Regions from separate parts of the Massilia sp. P1_C10 genome, predicted to be linked through region 3. Evidence: predicted binding sites of a transcription regulator. Region 3 holds the regulator's gene; each other region holds the start of a gene.
The links. Region 3 encodes LexA, which represses DNA repair genes until DNA is damaged. Its sites were predicted from a motif close to ACTGTATNNNNATACAGT; they were not measured.
Positions count from the first base shown of each region.

Region 1: the regulator LexA is predicted to act here: its motif matches at 4,592-4,609, upstream of AC1D02_RS04345 (ATP-dependent helicase).
Region 2: the regulator LexA is predicted to act here: its motif matches at 2,772-2,789, upstream of imuA (translesion DNA synthesis-associated protein ImuA).

Region 1 is NZ_JBFUAC010000002.1:50,132-57,030, forward strand. Features, by position in the region: gene AC1D02_RS04330 (DUF2515 family protein) at 1-235, shown strand, start outside; gene AC1D02_RS04335 (hypothetical protein) at 380-1,162, shown strand; gene AC1D02_RS04340 (PAS domain-containing protein) at 1,583-2,470, shown strand; gene AC1D02_RS04345 (ATP-dependent helicase) at 2,472-4,562, opposite strand; gene AC1D02_RS04350 (hypothetical protein) at 5,051-5,278, opposite strand; gene AC1D02_RS04355 (chromate transporter) at 5,514-6,089, shown strand; gene AC1D02_RS04360 (chromate transporter) at 6,086-6,670, shown strand; gene AC1D02_RS04365 (DUF1353 domain-containing protein) at 6,742-6,899, shown strand, end outside.
Region 2 is NZ_JBFUAC010000002.1:671,231-678,129, reverse strand. Features, by position in the region: gene AC1D02_RS07395 (dienelactone hydrolase family protein) at 1-1,028, opposite strand, end outside; gene acpA (acid phosphatase) at 1,157-2,629, opposite strand; gene imuA (translesion DNA synthesis-associated protein ImuA) at 2,809-3,516, shown strand; gene AC1D02_RS07380 (Y-family DNA polymerase) at 3,446-4,927, shown strand; gene AC1D02_RS07375 (alpha/beta hydrolase family protein) at 4,998-5,771, shown strand; gene AC1D02_RS07370 (hypothetical protein) at 5,824-6,171, opposite strand; gene AC1D02_RS07365 (M61 family metallopeptidase) at 6,557-6,899, opposite strand, start outside.
Region 3 is NZ_JBFUAC010000002.1:552,106-559,004, reverse strand. Features, by position in the region: gene AC1D02_RS06885 (SPOR domain-containing protein) at 1-656, shown strand, start outside; gene AC1D02_RS06880 (CvpA family protein) at 677-1,165, shown strand; gene purF (amidophosphoribosyltransferase) at 1,208-2,728, shown strand; gene AC1D02_RS06870 (cystathionine gamma-synthase family protein) at 2,743-3,984, shown strand; gene AC1D02_RS06865 (sel1 repeat family protein) at 4,007-4,771, shown strand; gene lexA (transcriptional repressor LexA) at 4,775-5,413, opposite strand; gene AC1D02_RS06855 (DUF29 domain-containing protein) at 5,711-6,199, shown strand; gene rpsF (30S ribosomal protein S6) at 6,318-6,716, shown strand; gene priB (primosomal replication protein N) at 6,747-6,899, shown strand, end outside.

The DNA.
Region 1 (6,899 bases), 500 kb from region 3:
TTCTGCATTTTCCTTCTGGGTCAAGCAACAGCGATCGGCCTATGCGCAATGGGCGAGCCCAACACTTCAGCTCGTATTTACCCATCAGTGTGACAACGTGCACGCTGAAGTAAAGTCCCTGGCTCCCCAGTCGACAATGCTCGAATCTTTCGCCAGCCGAATGGCCTGGATTGATTCAGCGGCGAGAAAATTTCACAAACTCACGGTGTGCTTGCCATCATGGCGACATGGATAGATCTCTCCGATGCGGGGACAAATGGTACAGATAATGGGTAGTACCACGCGGCCGAAGTTGGCATTAAAAATCTTCCTGGGCGCGGCTCTGGTTGGGTGCGCGCTATTTGGAACTGTCACCTACTCTCAACGGAGCCTTCCCGCCATGCAAAAAAGTTCGATTCATCTATCGATAGGCGAAAAAGCCGACTCCTTCATTCGCCGAAATGGCTTAATGATGAACGTCGACCGTCAACCAGCTGGATTAAATTTTTACGAACTTCGCTGGCCAAGCGATGCAATGGGAACCGTCGTTATTGAACAACGTACCGGCAGCATACCGATTGCACACGTTCTCAGCGTGACCGGCACTGAAGACATGGAGTTTCCTGCAGAAGGACTGCACTCATTCATAATAAATTCAGCCCTTGCTGACACGGATACGATTTCACACGACGACGCACGCAGAAAGACATTCGTCTACCTGAACAGCATAGTTCAGAACGGGTGGCGGGTAGTTATTCCTCGAAACGTAGCACGGCTGAGAGGAAAGCACATGACCGATTTAATGCTTCAATCTAGGAAGTCAACGTCCTTGGACCCATCGTATGTCCCGACCCTGGAAGAATGGATGCAGTTTGCCAATCTAACGGAATGGACTTTCTACGCCGACCGTGTGTTTCTGACCGTGCAAATGACGCGAGAACGCACTTTGGTTGACTTATCGAAACCGGGCGCATACTTGATTACAACTGAACTATCGAACGAAAACGGCCACTTTCGAGGATATGTCGACGGCTTGGAACGTCCTCGTTGGACAACCCTGTTGAAGCCCCAAATTTCCAAAATGGGAGAAACTCGTGCACTGCAGGAAGCCGAATTTCGCAAGAAGGGGATTCCGATCGACGAAGAATATGTCGACCCGCCGCTACCGGATCTGACGGACTAGCAAAGCATCCAAGCCGAAACTGATGGTCGCTTGCGTTTCCGTGACGACAAAAAGTGGGGTCAGGTCAGCAGGACCAGACCCGAAGGGCGCCGCCTCAGCGCGCTAAGCCACGGATTTCATTGGGGTTTTCGGGATATCCACACAAACTGTGGATAACATTGTGGACAAGACATCATTGCTGCCTTGAAAGCCCTGCAACCACGCCATTTTTGACAAAATGCCCGTTCCGGAGGCAGAAATTTTCCCTTTTTAAATCAATGACTTGCAGACGATGGCGTTTTGTCCTACACACTGCGACGAGGCGTAGTCCTACAAAAACTCCACACGGGGGATAAGTCACAAACAAAGACACATTTAACAAGCTTTTCTTCCAGCGGGAATTGCTTTGACAAAGCGCCGGCTCTGTCTTAGTGTGGGCTCATGCAAGCGACCGACAATGCGAATGCCGACGATCCCGACCTGTTCATCGACGACGACGAGTCGCCAGGCACAGGCGCGCCTGTCGTGGACGAGCTGGCGCCCTGGCGCATCCTGATCGTCGACGACGATGTCGATGTCCACGTCGTCACAAAGTTTGCGCTGAGTAACACCCACTTCCAGGGTCGCCGCCTCAGCTTCCTGCACGCCTACTCCGGCCGCGAAGCGCTGCAGAAGCTGCGCGACACTCCCGACATCGCGCTGGTGCTGCTCGACGTGATGATGGAAACCACCGACGCCGGCCTGATCTTTGCCCGCCAGGTACGCGAAGAGCTGCACAACGACCTGGTGCGCATCGTGCTGCGCACCGGCCAGCCCGGCCAGGCGCTCGAGCACAGCATCATCGTCGATTACGACATCAACGATTTCTGGAGCAAGACCGACCTGACCACGCGCAAGCTGTTCACCACCGTCATCGCCGCGCTGCGCGCCTACGCCACCCTGGCCGGCGCCGCTCACGCCCGCGACGCCGCGCTGGCTGAGCTGCAGCGCGCGCGCCAGATCCTGAACGAGGTCGGCGAACGCGCGCTCGTGCTCACCCTCGATCGCGAAGGTCGCATCGTCGACGCCAATTCCCATTTCTGCCAGGTCGCCGGCCAGCCCGTCGAACGCCTGCGTGGCCGCGACCTGCACGCCGTGCATCGCGAACCCTTCCCCGAAGACATCGCAACCGAGATCCTGGCCGAGCTGTCGAGCGCCGGCGCCTGGAGCGGCACCCTGCGCATCGACATCGCCGGCGTTCCGCGCCAGCTGCACTGCTCGATCAAGGCCTACAAGGGCGCCGACGGCGCGGTCGACCAGTACGTCGCCGTCGCCACCGAGCTCGGCTGACCTACTTCCACGCACTGCGCGCGCGGTCGCGCACCAGCATGCGCACGCTCTCGGGCATCGGCTTGCGGCTCTGCTGCGTATCCGCCGTCACCCACACGCACTCCTCGAAATGCTTGAGCATGGCCGGCGCGATGAAGCGGCTGCGCGCGGCGTACACGTGGCGGTCGCCCATCTGCGCCTGCTGCTTGATGAAGAAGCGGTTCGGCACCACCAGGTGCAGGTTTTCCTTGGCGCGCGTCATCGCCACGTACAGCAGGCGCCGCTCCTCCTCGATATCGTCGGCGTTGCCGGTGCTCATGTCGGACGGGATGCAGCCGTCCACCACGTTAAGCACGTGCACCGATTTCCACTCCTGCCCCTTGGACGAATGGATTGTCGACAGGATCACGTAATCCTCGTCGAGCAGCGGCGGGCCGGCGCGGTCGCTGGTCGCTTCCGGCGGATCGAGCGTGATTTCGGCCAGGAAGGTTTCGCGTGTGCCATAGCCGCCCGCCAATTGGGCCAACTGCTCGACGTCGGCCGCGCGCACTTGCGCGTCGTCATGCATGCGCTCCAGGTGCGGCAGGTACCAATTCTTGACCAGCTCGATGTCGGCCGGCCAGCGCAGGCCCGGCGCGCGCAGCGCCCGGTACAGCGCGACGAACTCCTGCCAGTCGCCACTGCTCTTGGCCGGCGCGGCGAATTGCTCGACGGCCGCCATCGGCTCGGCCGCCTCGCCCACGGCGTCCAGCAACTTGGACGCGGTCGCCGGGCCGATGCCGGGAATCAGCTGGGCGACACGGAATCCCGCCATGCGCCCGCTCGGATTCTGGGCGAAGCGCAGCACCGCCAGCACGTCCTTGATGTGCGACGCTTCGAGGAACTTCAGTCCGCCGAATTTAACGAAGGGAATATTGCGCCGCATGAGCTCGAGTTCCAGCGCGGCGCTGTGGCTCGCGGCGCGAAACAGCACCGCCTGCTGGATCAGCGCCGTCCCCGCCTCGCGCTGCTCGAGGATGCGGTTGCAGACCCAGCGCGCCTGCTCGGCCTCGTCCGGGATCAGCACCAGCTGAGGCTGCACGGTCGACACCTTGTCGGTCCACAGCGTCTTGGCGTGGCGCTCGAGCGCGCCGGCGATGACAGCGTTCGACGCATCCAGGATCGGCTGGGTCGAGCGGTAGTTGCGGTCCAGCGTGATCATCTGCGCCGGCTGCGAAAACTGTTTCGGAAAGTCGAGGATATTGCGCACCGTCGCGCCGCGGAACGAATAAATCGACTGGGCGTCGTCGCCCACCACCATCACGCCACGCCCGTCCGGCTTCATGCCCGTGATGATCGAGGCCTGCAGCCGGTTGGTGTCCTGGTATTCGTCGACCAGCACATGGTCGAACAGGCCGCCCAGCTCCGGCCCCAGTTCCGGGTCGCACGCCATTTCCGACCAGAACAGCAGCAGGTCGTCGTAGTCGAGCACGTTCTGCTCCTGCTTGGCGTCGACGTAGGCGCCGAACAGCGTCTTGAGCTCGGCTTCCCATTCGCTGCACCACGGGAACGTGCTCTGCAGCACCAGCGCGAGCGGATCGCGGCTGTTGACCACCCGCGAATAGATCGACAGGCAGGTGCCCTTCAGCGGGAAGCGCTTGGCGGTCTGGGTCAGGCCGATTTCGTGGCGCACCAGGCCCATCAGGTCTTCCGAGTCGCCCCGGTCATGGATGGTGAACGAATCGTCGAGCCCGATCCGGCCGGCGTATTCGCGCAGCAAGCGCGCGCCGATGCTGTGGAAAGTGCCGGCCCACGGCAGGCTGGTCGGCGCCTGGCTGCCGCGCATGCCCATTACACGATGCAGCACGCTGCCGGCCCGGTGCGTCATCTCGGTGGCGGCGCGCCGCGAAAAGGTCAGCAGCAGAATGCGCTGCGGATCGGCCCCGCTCTGGATCAGGCGCGCGACCCGGTGCGCCAGGGTATTGGTCTTGCCGGAACCGGCGCCGGCGATCACAAGCAGCGGGCGCGCGGCGCCGTCGGATGCACCGATATCGTGCTCGACGGCCGAACGTTGTTCGGCGTTCAGGCTGGAATAGGGATCGTCCTGGGTATCGGGAACGGCAACTACGGACATTGATGGCAATCGGTCGGGAAATTCATAGCACTGTACATTTATCCAGTAAATGAGCGCAAGTAAAAATCGGCCTTTTTGCATGACGGGTTGTTGTTAACTTGCCGCGCCGTGTTGCGGATGCTCAAGCGTTAAATTCAATGGATAAGCTAAGTGGCCGTTTTTAAAGCACTTTTTTACATATCCACAATCGTTGTGCATAACTTTGTGGATAAGCGCCGCTTGACACCCTGCAAGCCTTGAAAGACGGGCCTTTCAACAAAATGCCCGTTCAGAAGGCAATAAAAATTGCCTGCAAAATCAACGGCTTGCAAAGTCAATGCTGAAGTCCAAAAAAAATTTCTGGATAATTCTTGTAGGAATTTTTTGTGCATAACCTGGAATGTCCGAGGCCTTGAACAGGTCGGATTTCGATATCATTTTTATATTGATCGACGCGAAAAGCCACGTTCGGCGCTGCTGCGCCGCCTGCTCATGCGGTTCGGGAGAAATTAGTGTGCAGAATTGGTGCGGCGGCGTTCAGGATCGAGCAGGACACGTTCGATCACGTGGGGGGCGATGTCGTGGGATTTCAGATATTCGACGGCGGACATGGTGTTGCGGGTTTCCTGGACAGCGATCGCATGGTCGACGATGTCGCGGCAGCGCGAATCGCGCCGTTCATAGTTCGGCTCTGCGAGAGCGAGATTGCCGGCCGGACCGTTCGGGAGAGGATTCATGGCGATTCCTTACAGAAAGTGAAACGTGGCGCCTTGTTGCCTAGAAGGAGTATCCGCGAACGCTATGCAAAGTCAATGTCAGTTTCCCATCGAAATTGCAAATTCCAGCGTTCAAAATCGGCGAACAGGTGCACACTACCACGCGTTTGCGGCGCGTGTCGTCCGGCACGATATGCCCCGGAACTACGTACTTTCCGCATGGACAACCGAAGCCGGCGCACGCGATAATGGCAGCATGACCACTGCGCCCCCTGCCCCGCGGCCCTGTCCGCAATCGCTCACCGACCTGTTCGTTTCGTTCACTCTACTGGCCCTGCAAGGCTTCGGCGGCGTGCTCGCTGTGGTGCAGCGCGAGCTGGTCGACCGCAAGCAATGGCTGACGCAGGACGAATTCATCGAGGACTGGGCGGTCGCGCAAATCATGCCCGGCCCCAACGTGGTGAACCTGTCGATGATGATCGGCGGACGCTACTTCGGGCTTCCCGGCGCGATGGCCGCGCTGGCCGGCATGCTGGCGGTGCCGCTGGTGCTGATCCTGCTGCTGGCCCTGGTGCACGCCCAGTTCGCCGATAATCCCCACGTTGCCGGCGCGCTGCGCGGCATGGCCGCCGTCTCCGCCGGCCTGATCGGCGCGGCCGGACTGAAGCTGTCGGTGGCGCTGGCGCGCAATCCGATGCCGCTGGCCTGGTGCGTCGCCATCGCCATCGCCGGCTTCGTCATGGTCGCGCTGCTGAAGTTCCACCTCAGCTACGTGCTGATCGGCCTGGGCGGCCTCGGCTGCGTGCTGACCTACCGCAGGCTGAGCGCATGAGCCCGCCAATCCACCTGGTGCTCGGCTGGGCCGACTGGTTCGACCTGTTTTCCCACTACCTGATGCTGTCGCTGATGTCGGTCGGCGGCGCCATCTCCACCACGCCGGAAATGCACCGCTACCTGGTCGAACAGCATCACTGGCTGACCCAGGCGCAATTTAACGAATCGATCGCGCTGGCGCAGGCCGCGCCGGGGCCGAACGTGCTGTTCGTCGCGCTGATGGGCTGGAACGTCGGCCTGAATGCCGGCAGCATGGCCGCGGCCGTGCTGGGCGTGATGGTGACCATGTTCGGGATCATGATTCCGTCGACCGTGCTGACCTATGTGGCGGCCCAGTGGGGCCACCGCAACCGCGAACTGCGCGCGGTGCGGGCGTTCAAGCAGGGCATGGCGCCGATCGTCATCGCGCTGCTCGTGTCGACCAGCTTCATCCTCGGCGCCGCAGGCGGCGACGCGCGCCACGACTGGCCGCTGTGGACGCTCGCGCTGGCCAGCGGGCTGGTGATCTGGCGCACGAAAATCCATTTGCTGTGGGTGCTGGGATTCGGCGCCCTGGTCGGCGCGCTGCAGCTGGTCTGATCCGTTCTTGCGCCAGCCCAGCGCGCCCTCGCTGCCGTCGTGCTGAAATGGCAAGGCGGAGGTGATCCATCATGGAAAACGGCAGTTTCTCGGGCAACCCGAAAACGGAATGGCTGAGCGAAAACGGCGAAGACCGCGACATGCGCCTGCTCGAGACATTCTGGTACATCGATCCGCAGGGCCGACGCTGGGAGGCGCCGAAAGGCGTGGTCACCAATGGCGCCACGAT
Region 2 (6,899 bases), 120 kb from region 3:
GCGACGTAGCGCGACATCCAGCTCATTGCCAGCGACGATTCTTCGCGTGTGTATTCGTCCGTGCCGTGGCCGCCGTCCGGCGCGAAGCGCTGAAACTCCGAGCTGAAGTTCGCGTGCTCCATGGGATTCATCGTCAGCTTGTAGAAGTCGGCGTATTTGATGTCATTTAACAGGTTGCTGGACATATCGAACTTGCGGGCGGCATGTTCTTCCATCGACCGCGGGCGCGCCGCGACGTACATGAACGGCGCCGTCAGCCGCTCGGGCGAGACATACTTGGCCGAGCGCACCAGTTCGGGGAAATAGCGCACCGAGCCGTCCAGGCTCACCAGTGCCGAAATGCGGTTGTCCCTGGCGGCGGCCAACACGTTCGCTAGGCCGCCCCAGCTGAAACCGATGACGCCGACATGCGCCGCATCGGCCTGGGGCAGCGTTTGCGCGTAACCGACCAGGAATTCGATATCGCCGGCCTGGGCTTCCACACCCTCGAGGTCTGTTGTCATTGAGCGGCCATGCGGCCCGATCGCCGCCGTCGAGATCACCACATAGCCCTGGCTTGCAAGGTATTCGCATAGGTCGACGTTTTCATGCGCCGACGCATTGAAACTCGGCGCATAGATCACGACCGGAAATTTCCCCGCTGCCGGCCGGGCATCGCGCACCGCCCACATCGGCCGGCTTTCTTCGCGCCGGATCGCGTCGGGTTTCAACGCGCTCCAGGTGTTGGCGATTCTGGTCGAGGTAATCTTGTCGATTTCTGCTGCCGGACGATTGAAGTTTTCTTCGGTGGCGATGAGGCGCAGGTAGTCGATGTAATGCAACGGCGCGCCGCCTTTCGCTGCCGGGTACCAGATCAGCGTTTGCAACGGCCGCGCGCGTTCGCCCGAACTGGGCTTGCCGCTCAGCATATCGATCTTCGCTTTATAGGTACGCGAGTAATCGTACTGCTGCACGATGCGCAAGCCGACCCCATGCTGGCCGGGCTCATTCGAAAACACGAAACCCGATGCGGCCTGCGCGACGGACATGGCACTCAATAACAGGCCGAATATTATCTTGTACATATATGCATCTCCATGATTATTAATTATTCTTTCGCAACCATGGCAGATAATACATGCGTTTTTTGCGTTAGAGCATTATTTCCTTAGCCGGCTTATCGAACAGCCTTGTCCAGCTCGAACGCGTTGGTCAGGTCGCCCTGCTGGGAGCGCACGCCAGGCAACGGTTCGAGCTTGAAGCGGTGCGTCAGGAACTGCAGGATCGACGTGGTGTCATACGGCGTGTGGTCGACGAAGCCCTTCTTGGCGTACGGCGAGATGATGATCGCGGGGATACGCGAGCCCGGGCCCCAGCGGTCGCCCTTCGGCGGCGCCACGTGGTCCCAGAAGCCGCCGTTTTCGTCGTAGGTGATGATGATCGCCATGTGCTTCCATTGCGATGAGGCCTTCAGTTTGGCCACGATGTCGGCCAGGTGGATGTCGCCTTCCATCACGTTGGCGCCGCCCGGATGCTCGTTCAGCTTGCCGGACGGCTTGTAGAAGCTGACCTGCGGCAGCTTGCCTGCCTTGATGTCGGCCATCAGGTCCTCGCCGTCCTTCAAATGTTCGGCGCGATCCTTCGTGCCCGGCGCGAAGCGCAGGAAGTAGTTGAACGGCTGGTGGTGAGGCTGGAAGTCGACCTCGCCGCCGTAGATCTGCTTGCGGTCGTTCAGCGCGGCGTAGTAGCCCCCGGCATACCACTTCCAGCTCACGCGCTTGTCCGACAGCGTGTCGCCGATGGTCTTCAGGGTTTGCGGCGGCAGCGGGTCGTCGGCCGGATCGGCCAGGCGCGGATCGTCCTTGGCCGGCTTGGCCTGGCTCGGCTGATAGCTCGGCTGCACGGTGTTGATGGTGTAGCCGTCCGGGCTGATCACGCCGTCCTGGAACTTCGGCCCGCCGGTCATCGCGCTGGCCGGCGAATCGTCCTTGAGCATCAGGCGGCCGTTGGCGTCGAGTTTCGCGCGCATCTTGTCGGGCGCGTTCGGGAAATTCGGCGTGCAGGCGCAGGCCAGCCACATGTGGTTGATGTAGGAGCCGCCGAACGCGCCCATGAAGAAGTTATCGGCCAGCACGTACTCGCGCGCCAGGCGCCACAGCGGCAGCGACGAGCCGTCGTAGTGGCCCATGGTCAGCGCGCCGGCGTCGGACCAGGCGACGAACATGTCGTTCCTGCCGCCGTTGATCTGCATCTGGTTCTGGTAGAAGCGGTGGGTCAGGTCGCGCGTCTTGGCCGACAGCGGCAGGTTGATCGGCGGCGCGTCGATCTGGAACGGCGCGTTCGGCATCGCGGTTGGATATTGGGGATCGGGCACGCTGGTCTTTTGCCACACCGGCGGCAGGGTGGGCAGCACGGTGCCGTCGCGGTCGCGCTGGACTGTGCCGTTTTCCGCGGTGGCGTTGCCGATGCCGTTGGCGCCGGGGAAGCGGCCGTACAGGTTGTCGAAGCTGCGGTTTTCGCCGTACAGCACGATCACGGTCTGGATTTGCTCGAGGCCCTTCAGTGGCCTGGGCGCCTTCTTGGTGGCGGCGTGGGCGGGCAGGGTGGCGAGCGCGGCGAGCGCGAACAGTGCGGAGCAGGCGATTTTCATTGTTAAGCCGTCAAAAGTGGACGCCTATTATAGGGGCAATAGCGGGGGCTGGTCCTGCGGACCTGGCCCCATTTTGGACGGACGATCCAGGCTCTGCGCGCACGATATCAGATAGACCTTGCCAAACCCCGGCCCAAATAGTACTGTGTATTCATACAGTAGTTTTAAGCGATCCCACCATGTCACTTCATCAACATATCACCGCCCCGGAGGCCTTGCACCCCTCCTTGTGGCTCGCTTCGCAGCTGGCGCATTCCACCGCGCGCTGCGTCGATACCGGCCATCCGGCGCTGTCGGGCCAGCTGCCCGGCGGCGGCTGGCCGACCGGCACCCTGATCGACCTGATGCTGCAGCAGCCCGGCATCGGCGAGCTGCGCCTGCTGCGTCCTGCGCTGGCGACGGTGGCGCGGCGCCGCATCGTGCTGCTGCAGCCGCCCCATCCGCCGCAGGCGCTGGCGCTGGCCGCGCTCGGGCTGGCGCCGTCGCAGCTCATCTGGATCCGCAGCAGCCGCAGCAGCGACGCGCTGTGGGCGGCCGAGCAGGTGCTGCGCAGCGGCAGTTGCGGCGCCTTGCTGTTCTGGCAGAACCACGCGCGCGGCGAAACGCTGCGCCGGCTGCACCTGGCCGCGCAAAGCGGCGAAACCCTGTTCTTCATGATGCGCCCGCTCGCCGCGGCGCAGGACAGTTCGCCCGCGCCGCTGCGCCTGTCCTTGCGGCCGGCCGCGGGCGGGCTGGACATCGAATTCGTCAAACGCCGGGGACCGCAGCGCGACGCGCCGCTGTTCCTGCCCCTCACACCTTCTTTACTGCAGCGCCATGCGACTTTGGATCGGGCTCTACCTGCCCCAGTTACCGCTCGAAGTGTTTTGCCCGAACTGGTCCAGTGATTCGGCCAGCGTCGTGCTCGAGCAGGAACGCGTGCTGGCGCTGTCGCCGGCGGCGCGGGCGGCCGGCCTGCAGGGCGGGATGCGGCGCGGCGGGGTGCTCATGCTCGCGCCCGAGGCCAAACTGTACGAGCGCTCGGCCGAGCGCGAGGCCGAGGCCCTGCATGCGGTAGCGATGGCGCTGCTGCAGTACACGCCGCTGGTGGCGCAGGCCGAGGAGTCGACGCTGCTGATGGACGTCGGCGCCAGCCTGCGCCTGTTCGGCGGCATCAAGGCGCTGTGCCGGCGCATTCGCGCCAACCTGCGCGCGCTGGGTTTCACCGGCGCCCTCAGCTGCGCGTCGACCGCGCGCGGCGCCTGGCTGCTGGCGCGCCACGGCGGCACGCGCGTCGTCAAAATGGACTCGCTGGTGCGCCGGCTCGACCGCCTGCCGGCTGCCTTGCTGCCGCCGGCGCGGCCGTTCGCGCCCTGGTTCGAAGGCATCGGCTGCTTCAACCTGGGCGACATGCGGCGCCTGCCGCGGCCCGGTCTGCAGCGGCGCTGCGGCCGGCCGCTGCTCGACATCCTCGACGCCGCCTACGGCATGACGCCCGAGCTGTTCGACTGGATCGAAGCGCCCACCACCTTCCGCGCCAGGCTCGAACTGTTCGACCGCGTCGAGCACGCCGACGCGCTGCTGTTCGGCGCGCACCGGCTGCTGCTGCAGCTGACCGGCTGGCTGTGCGCGCGCCAGCTGGCGGTCGAACGCATCACTTTGCAGCTCGAGCACGAGCGCGGCCGGGTGGCGATGGCGCCCACCGCGATCGACATCGTGCTGGCCGAGCCGACCTGGCGCGACGAACACCTGGTGCGCCTGCTGCGCGAGCGGCTCGGCAAGGTCGAACTGGTGGCGCCCGTCATCGGCCTGTGCCTCGAAGCGCTGCAGGTGCAGGCGATGGCGCCGCCGAGCGACTCGTTGTTTCCCGAGCCCGGCGGCAGCGAGCAGGACCAGCTGCGCATGCTCGAACTGCTGGTGGCGCGGCTGGGGCCGGAAAACGTCTTGCAGGCGGCGCCGCAGGCAGATTACCGGCCCGAGCACGCCAACGCCTGGGTCCCGGTGGGCAAGAAGATCCGTCCGGCAGACCGCGAGGCGCAAATGCCGCCCGACGTGCTCAGCCTGCCGCGCCCGAGTTGGCTGCTGGCCAAGCCGATCGCGCTGCTGATGCGCAATCACCGGCCGTTTTACGGCTCGCCGCTGAAGCTCGCCTCGACGCCGGAGCGCATCGAAGCGGGCTGGTGGAACCAGTCGCAAACGCGCGACTACTTCATCGCCGAAGGCCAGGACCACGCGCATTACTGGGTGTACCGCGAGCGCATCGTCGGCGCGGCGCAGGACAGCGAACCGCGCTGGTTCCTGCATGGACTGTTCGGTTGAACCGCGCTTGCCGAAGGGGGCGATCTGATGCACAGTGACAGCTTGCCAACTCATCTTGACCAGGACAGACATGCAGACTGAACGTATGGAATTTGTTGGTGCCGACGGGCAAAAGCTGGCGGCGCGAATGGAATCTCCCAATGGGCCGGTCAGGGCGTATGCCTTGTTCGCCCACTGCTTCACCTGCGGCAAGGACGTGTTCGCGGCAAGCCGCATCGCCCAGTCGCTGGCCGAGCGCGGCATCGCCGCGCTGCGCTTCGATTTCACGGGGCTGGGCGCGAGCGAAGGCGACTTCGCCAACACCAATTTTTCTTCCAACGTGGCCGACCTGGTGGCCGCGGCCGACTTCATGCGGGACGATGGGAAGGCGCCGCAGATCCTGATCGGCCACAGCCTGGGCGGCGCCGCGGTGCTGGCGGCGGCCGGCTCGATCCCCGAAGCAAGGGCGGTGGTGACGATCGGCGCGCCGAGCGATCCCGAGCATGTGCGCGGGCTGCTGGGACCGTCGCTGGGCACGATCGAATCGACGGGCGAAGCGGAGGTGTCGCTGGCGGGGCGCAGTTTCAAGATCAAGCGCCAGTTCCTGATCGACGCGGCCGGCTATAACCTGGCCGCGAAGACGGCCTTGCTGAAGCGCGCGCTGCTGGTGATGCATTCGCCGAAGGACACGACGGTCGACATCGGCAATGCACTGGCGATCTTCACCGCGGCGAAGCATCCCAAGAGTTTCATCTCACTGGACGACGCCGATCACCTGCTGACGAGGCGCGAGGATGCGGTGTATGTGGCAGGGATGATCGCGGCGTGGAGTGAACGCTACCTGGTCGTAGCCGGAGCGCCATGAAAATGGCGACTCGGCGTCCCCGTCGCTCCGGCGGACCTGACCGCGACGTCTATCACTCGTCGTCGAACTCTTCGGCCAAATTCTTCCAGCCCTTCTTCTTGGCGAAGTCGTTGAATTCCTCCGGCGCCTCGAGCACGATCAGCTTGGCTTCCTGCAGGCCAGGATCGCTGTGCTCGAAGTTCGGGCCGACGTAGCCCAGCGCGCGCAGGCGGTCGATGATATTGCCGACCAGCGTCTTGTCCTTGTACAGCCCCGCGACGGACGCGGTGAAGTCCACGAACACATCAATGATCCCGTAGCCCTCGTCGTAAATGCGAATTGCCTTGACGTCATGGGAACGGCCGCTGCTGTCACTGGCCTTGAACGGGCCGCTCAGCTGGATATCGGTATCGGTAGTCATCGCCGCAGCATACACCATCGTGAAATTACTTGAGCGGCTTCAAGATCGCGCACTCGAATTCATTGGGGTCAGACCCGGTTATTGAATGGCGCGAAGCCGAAGACACTGGCAAGAAGGCGAGCTTATTAAAGTCAGACCCGTTTATTCAATGGCGCGGCGCCGAAAACGCCAGCAAATAACCGGGTCTGACCCCGATGGTTTACTTGGAATTCATTGGGGTTAGACCCAATTCATTGGGGTCAGACCCGGTTATTGAATGGCGCGAAGCCCAAGACACCGGCAAGAAGGCGAGCTTATTAAGGTCAGACCCGTTTATTGAATTGCGCGGCGCCGAAAACGCCAGCAAATAACCGGGTCTGACCCCGGTGGTCTAGACCCCGATGGTTTACTTGAGCGGCTTCAGGATGGCGCCGAGGCGATCCTTGCTGCCGGCAATGCGCTCCAGGTGCGGATAGCGCAGCCCGCCGTGGTAATCGAGCGAAATCGTCCGGTAGTTCGCGCCCTGTTTCACCAGCAGCACGATCGGGTCCTTGCTGTCCTTGGCCGCTTTGATCGCCGCCTTCAGCACCTCGCCCTTGTAGGCGCGGTTGTTGACCGCAGCGATCGTGCTGTTCGGCGCCAGGCCGGCGCGGAACGCCACGCTGTCCCAATTCACCGCGGCCACGCCGCCATCGGCCTTGACCGTCATGCCCAGCGAGTACGCGAAGCTGGTCGCCTTGCTCTGCTCG
Region 3 (6,899 bases):
TGCTGCTCGACTCCGAGCCGAAGCCGCTGGCGAACGACATCGCGATCCAGATCCCGGCGCGCGACAAGGCGCCGCCGCTGCCGATGCCGGCCGCGCCACCGCCGGTCGCTCCCGCCGACACCCTCGACAAGCGCGAGCAGTTCGTCGAGCCGGCTAAGCCGGCCCCGACCGAGATCAAGACCGTGGCGCTGGACACCCGCGCCGCCGAGCCGAAGCCGGAAGCCGCGCCCGCGCCGAAGAAGGAAGATCCGAAGCCGGCCGCGAAGGCCGAGGTCAAGCCGGCGGAAGCGAAGCCGGCGGCAAAGCCGAAGGCCGAAGAAAAGGTCGAGAAAGTCGCCGCCAAGCCGGCGCAGTCGCCGGAAGACGCTGCGCGCGCGCTGGCCATCCTCGAAGGCAAGGCTGCCGACAAGCCGAAGGCGCCGGAAAAATTTGTGGTGCAGGTCGCCGCGCTCGGTTCGGCCGACAAGGTCGCCGAACTGCAGGACAAGCTCAAGGAGGCCGGCATCCGCTCCTTCACCCACAAGGTGGCGACGTCCTCGGGTGAGCGGATCCAGGTCAAGGTCGGCCCGTTCTCGCGCGAGGAAGCCGACAAGATGCGCGCAAAGCTGGACAAAGTTGGCTTGTCGGGCAGCATGGTCAAGCCTGACGGCAAATAGCGAAGGCAGGCGACCCCGGCGTGACGATTTTCGATTATTTGGTATTGTTCGTGCTGCTGGCCTCGGTCGTGATCAGCACCATGCGCGGCCTGGTCAAGGAGATCCTGTCGCTGCTGAGCTGGGTGGTGGCCTTCGTCGTCGCCAACATGTACGGCGCCACGCTGGCCCCGATGCTGCCGGCGATGATTCCCGGCGAGGCGGTGCGCCTGATGGTGGCCTTCGTGGCCCTGTTCCTCGGCGTGCGCATCCTGATGGGCCTGCTCAGCATGGCGGCCGAGGCGGTGATCAAGGCCAGCGGCCTCTCGCTCGCCGACCGCGGCCTGGGCGGGCTGTTCGGCCTGGCGCGCGGCATTGTAATCGTGCTGTTCGGCGTCATATTGTGCGGGATGACCTCGATCCCGCAACAGGATTTCTGGAAGAACGCGCTGCTCGCGCCGATGGCGGAAACCGGGGCGCGCACCGTCAAACCTTTCTTGCCGGCTGCGCTGACGCAGCACGTGCATTTTTAGAACGATTTTCAATTTTTGCTGTCCAGGCTTTAGGAGTGCACCATGTGTGGCATCGTCGGCGTCGTCTCCCATCAACCCGTCAATCAAGTCCTGTATGACGCCTTGCTGCTGCTGCAGCACCGCGGCCAGGATGCGGCGGGCATCGCAACCAATCACAGCAGCATGTTCTCCATGCACAAGGCCAATGGGCTGGTGCGCGACGTCTTCCGCACCCGCAACATGCGTTCGCTGCAGGGCAATTCGGGTATCGGCCACTGCCGCTATCCGACCGCAGGTTCGTCGAGCGAGGAAGAAGCGCAGCCGTTCTACGTCAACGCACCGTTCGGCATCACGCTGGCGCACAACGGCAACCTGACCAACCAGGAAGAGCTGAAGCAGGCGCTGTTCAAGAACGACCGCCGCCACATCAACACCGATTCCGATTCCGAAGTATTGCTCAACGTCCTGGCGCACGAGATCCAGGAAGCCGCCACCGGCTACACGCTCGATCCCGACGCCGTGTTCAAGGGCGTGGCGATGGTGCACCGCCGGGTGCGCGGCGCCTACGCCGTGGTGGCGCAGATCGCCGGCCACGGCCTGCTGGCGTTCCGCGATCCCTTCGGCATCCGTCCGCTGTGCCTGGGCGTCAACGAAACGGATGACGGCGTCGAATACATGGTCGCCAGCGAATCGGTGGCGCTCGAAGGCATCGGCTTCCGCTTCCTGCGCGACATCGCGCCGGGCGAGGCGGTGTTCATCGACAACGACGGCGTGCTGCACCAGCGCCAGTGCGCCGACAATCCGTCGCTCAACCCGTGCGCCTTCGAATACGTCTACCTGGCCCGCCCCGACTCGATCCTCGACGGCGCCTCGGTCTACGCCACGCGCCTGAAGATGGGCGAGCACCTGGCCGAGAAGATCCGCAAGGAATTCTCGTCGGGCGAGATCGACGTCGTCATGCCGATTCCCGATTCGTCGCGCCCGGCCGCGATCCAGCTGGCGCTCAAGCTCGGCATCGAGTACCGCGAAGGCTTCATCAAGAACCGCTACATCGGCCGCACCTTCCTGATGCCAGGCCAGGCGATGCGCAGCAAGTCGGTGCGCCAGAAGCTCAACGCGATCGCCTCCGAATTCAAGGGCAAGAACGTGCTGCTGGTGGACGACTCGATCGTGCGCGGCACGACCAGCCGCGAGATCGTCCAGATGGCGCGCGAAGCCGGCGCCAAAAACGTCATCTTCGCCTCGGCCGCGCCGCCGGTGCTGTTCCCCAACGTGTACGGCATCGACATGCCGACCCGCGGCGAGCTGATCGCCTACGGCCGCAGCAACGAGGAAATCTGCCGCGAGATCACCGCCGACAAGCTGGTGTACCAGGACGTCGACGCGCTCAAGCGCTCGATCTCGGACGTCAACCCGGCGCTGACCAATTTCGAGGCATCGTGCTTCGACGGCATCTACGTGACCGGCGACATTTCCCAGGCTTACCTGGACCGGCTCGAATTCGCGCGCCACAATCCCAAGAACGCACCGCTGGAAGACGCGGTCACGACCCAGTTGCACCTGAAACCGGTGACGGCGGAATAAGGGCGCGGCACACCATGAGCGAGAAGAAGACCTTCGGCTTCACCACCACGGTCCTGCACAACGACCGGCGCAAGCCGATCGAGCAGGGCTCGCTGCACAAGCCGGTGCACACCTCGGTCGCGTTCGGCTACACCGACGCGCGCCAGCTGGCGTCGGTATTCCAGGGCAAGGAGCCGGGCTTTCGCTACGGCCGCCAGGGCAATCCGACGGTGGCCGCGCTGGAAGACAAGGTCACGCGCATGGAAGACGGCGTCGCGACCTTGTGCTTCGCGACCGGCATGGGCGCGATCGGCGCCATCTTCCAGGGCCTGCTGCGCGCCGGCGACCACGTGGTGTCGTCGTCCTTCCTGTTCGGTAACACCAACAGCCTGTGGCAGACAGTGGCGGGGCAGGGCGTGGCGGTCGATTTCGTCGACGCCACCGATGTCGCCAACGTCGAAGCGGCGCTGAACGCGAACACGCGGCTGGTGTTCGCCGAGACCATCGCCAACCCGCGCACCCAGGTCGCCGACCTGGCCCGCATCGGCGCGCTGTGCCGCGCGCGCGGCATCCTGTTCGTGGTCGACAACACCATGACCACGCCCTGGCTGTTCCGCCCCAAGGCGGTCGGCGCCGGCCTGGTGGTCAACTCGCTGACCAAGTCGATCGGCGGCCACGGCATCGCGCTGGGCGGCAGCCTGACCGACACCGGCGAATACGACTGGAACAACTACCCCAATATCGCCGACAACTACAAGCGCAATCCGCCGGCCCAGTGGGGCATGGCGCAGCTGCGCGCCAAGGGCCTGCGCGACTTCGGCGCCTCGCTCGGGCCGGAAGCGGCGCACCACATCGCGGTCGGCGCCGAGACGCTGGCGCTGCGCATGGAGCGCAGCTGCGCCAACGCGATGGCGCTGGCGCGCATGCTCGAAGCCGACCCGCGCGTGGCGGCGGTGCACTATCCGGGCCTGGTCTCGCATCCGCAGCACGACCTGGCCGGCGCGCTGTTCCGCTCCTACGGCTCGCTGTTCAGCTTCGAGCTGGCGGACGGCATCGATTGCTTCGACTACCTGAACCGGCTGAACATCGGCATCCCGGCCAGCAACCTGGGCGACACCCGCACCCTGGTGATCCCGGTGGCGCACACCATCTTCTTCGAGATGGGGGCCCAGCGCCGCGCCAGCATGGGCATCGCCGAATCGCTGATCCGCGTGTCGGTCGGCATCGAGGATACGGCGGACCTGCTGGCCGATTTCAAGGGCGCGCTGGACGCCTGACACTTTCGAAAGACTGGACCCGATGAAGAAATTTGTACTCTGCCTGAGCCTTTCCTTCGCTGCCCTGGGCGCCAGCGCCGACGAACTCGCCGACGCGAACGCCCAGTTCCAGAAAAAGGCTTACCCCCAGGCATTGCAGGCCTACACCAAACTGGCCAATGGCGGCAATGCTGAAGCCCAGCGCCACCTGGCCGAGATGTACTGGTACGGCGAGGCGGGCGCGATCGACGACGCCAAGGCGCAGTTGTGGTTCACCAAGGCGGCGGCGAAGGGCGACAAGGTCGCCGTGGCGGCGCTCGAAGTGATGCGGCAGCGGACGGCGCGGCGCGCCGAGATCGACTACTGGGTGACGAAGTACGACGGCGCCGACCTCAAATCGGGCAAGTTCAGCTGCGCCGCACCGCGCATTCCCGCGATCTCGAAGGGCAACGACGACATCAAGCGGGTCGCCGACAAGGTCGAAATCTGGCAGGATTGCTATAACGGCTTCGTGGCTAACATGAACGCGCACGCCACGCTGGAGTCGGTGGTGCCCGACGACCTGTTCAAGTTATTCAACCAGCAGGAGACGGAAGCGGCGAGGGCGCGCCTGGAAGAGGCGCGGCAGCGTATCGTGGCCGACGCCTCGATCGGCGCAAAGCTGACGCTGGCCGACTACGCCGCCTGGCGCGGCGCGACCGAGGCCTGGGTCAAGGAGCACAACGAACTGGTCAAGTCCTCGGACAGCGGCGGCCGTGCCGCCGAGCTCGAGGCGCGCAAGAACAACTACGTACCGGTCAGCAAATAAGGCTTAGTGCCAGGTCCGCATCAGGCCGACGGCGAGTCCTTCGAGGGCGAAGTCGTCGACTGAGGGATCGACCTTGATCACCTTGAAGTCCGGGTTCTCCGGCAACAATTCAATCAGCGCGCCGGTCTTGCGGTAGCGCTTGACGGTGACGTCGTCGCCGATGCGCGCGACCACGATCTGGCCATTCTTCGCGCTGTCGATCTTCTTCACGGCCAGCAGGTCGCCGTCCATGATGCCGGCGTCGCGCATCGACAGGCCGCGCACCTTCAGTAGGAAGTCCGGTTTCGACGAAAACATCGCCGGGTCGACGCTGTAGGTGGCCTCGACATGCTCGAGCGCCAGGATCGGCGAGCCGGCGGCGACGCGGCCGACCAGCGGCAGCGACATCATCAGCGTCGGCGGCGGCATCGGCATCGATTCCGGGATGCCGGCGCCGACCAGCCGGATGCCGCGCGAGGTGCCGGGCGAGATTTCGATGACGCCCTTGCGCGCCAATGCCTGCAGGTGCTCCTCGGCGGCGTTGGCCGACTTGAAGCCCAGTTCGGTGGCGATTTCGGCGCGGGTCGGCGGAAAGCCCGTGTTCTCGATTGCATCCCGAATCAGGTTAAGGATCTGTTCTTGCCGTGCTGTGAGCTTGATCATTGGGTGTGCGGGTGCTGGTTGTATGAACAGACTGTATTTTTGTACAGTATTTCGTCCAGCGCAAGGGAAACTTCACAAAAAACCGGTGTCAGCGCTCCGAAAATTCGAAAAACCGCAGTTTTCCACCCAAATTGAGCAATTTTCCCGATCAAGCCAAGAGCGAAACCCGATATTCACGTCACTGTTTGCCGGCGGAGTTCGATGCTTCCGGAGGTCTGACCCCGATTGGTGCATGTTGCCGGGTTCGCTGGACGAGTCGATAAGCGAGTGCTAACGTGACTCAATAGGAGGTTCACCATGTTGGAACTCAAAACGGACAGGCAGGATAGCGCCGACTATGAAGCGGATATGGTGCTGTGGTTCGAGCATCAGATCGCATTGTTGCGCCAGCGCCGCTTCACCGAGCTGGACCTGGAAAACCTGATCGAGGAACTTGAGTCCATCGTGAAACATGAGCGCAGGGCGCTGGAAAGTCGCCTCGAGGTGTTGCTGATGCACTTGCTGAAGTGCGAATTCCCGCCCGAACGCATGTCAAAGAGCTGGTTGCGCACGCTGTACGAACAACGTCGGCGGATCGAAAGAAAGCTGAAAGATAGTCCCAGCCTCGTGCCTGCACTGGCAGAGGTTGCGGAAGAGGCGTATCCGCACGCCGTTCAGCTTGCGGCCATCGAGACCGGCCTTGCGCCTTCCGCCTTCCCTGCCGCTAATCCGTATACCCTGGCCCAGCTGCGCGACGCCGGTTTCGTGCCTGGCAGCGCGGCTGGATCCGCTCCGCCCGCGCCCTGACGCCACAAACCCATTGCCAGCGCCGCCGCTTCCGCGCTATAATTGCCGGCTTTCCCTTCCCACACTCGTCTTGACGCCGAGGTGGGCTTTTGTTTTAAACGTCCCTAAGGAGTTATGCATGCGTCATTATGAAATCGTTTTTATCGTCCACCCGGACCAAAGCGAGCAAGTCCCGGCGATGATCGAACGTTACAAGGCCAGCGTCACCGCGCGCGGCGGTAACATTCATCGCGTCGAAGACTGGGGCCGTCGTCAGATGGCTTACTCGATCCAGAAGCTGCCTAAGGCACACTACATCTGCATGAACATCGAGTGCGACAACGAGACCCTGGTGGAACTCGAGACCGCATTCAAATTCAATGATGCCGTGCTGCGTCACCTCACCGTTAAGATGAAGAAGGCTGAAACCGCGCCGTCGCCGATGATGAAGTCGGTACAACGTGAAGACGCAGCCAAGAGCCACCGCACGGAAGCGCCGGCTGCCGCCGCTGCTCCAGCACCCGCCGCCGCTGCCTGATTGTTTGGGCTGGAACCTTAAGCTGGTGAAGTGAATCAACTTCAGTTTGTAGCATCGATTTCGGAGCGCGACGTATTGCGCTATACCCCGGCCGGCGTGCCGATCGTGTCCGCCACCCTGACGCATAGTTCGCAGCAGGTGGAAGCAGGGGTAGCCAGGTTGACCGAGTTTGAAATTACCGCG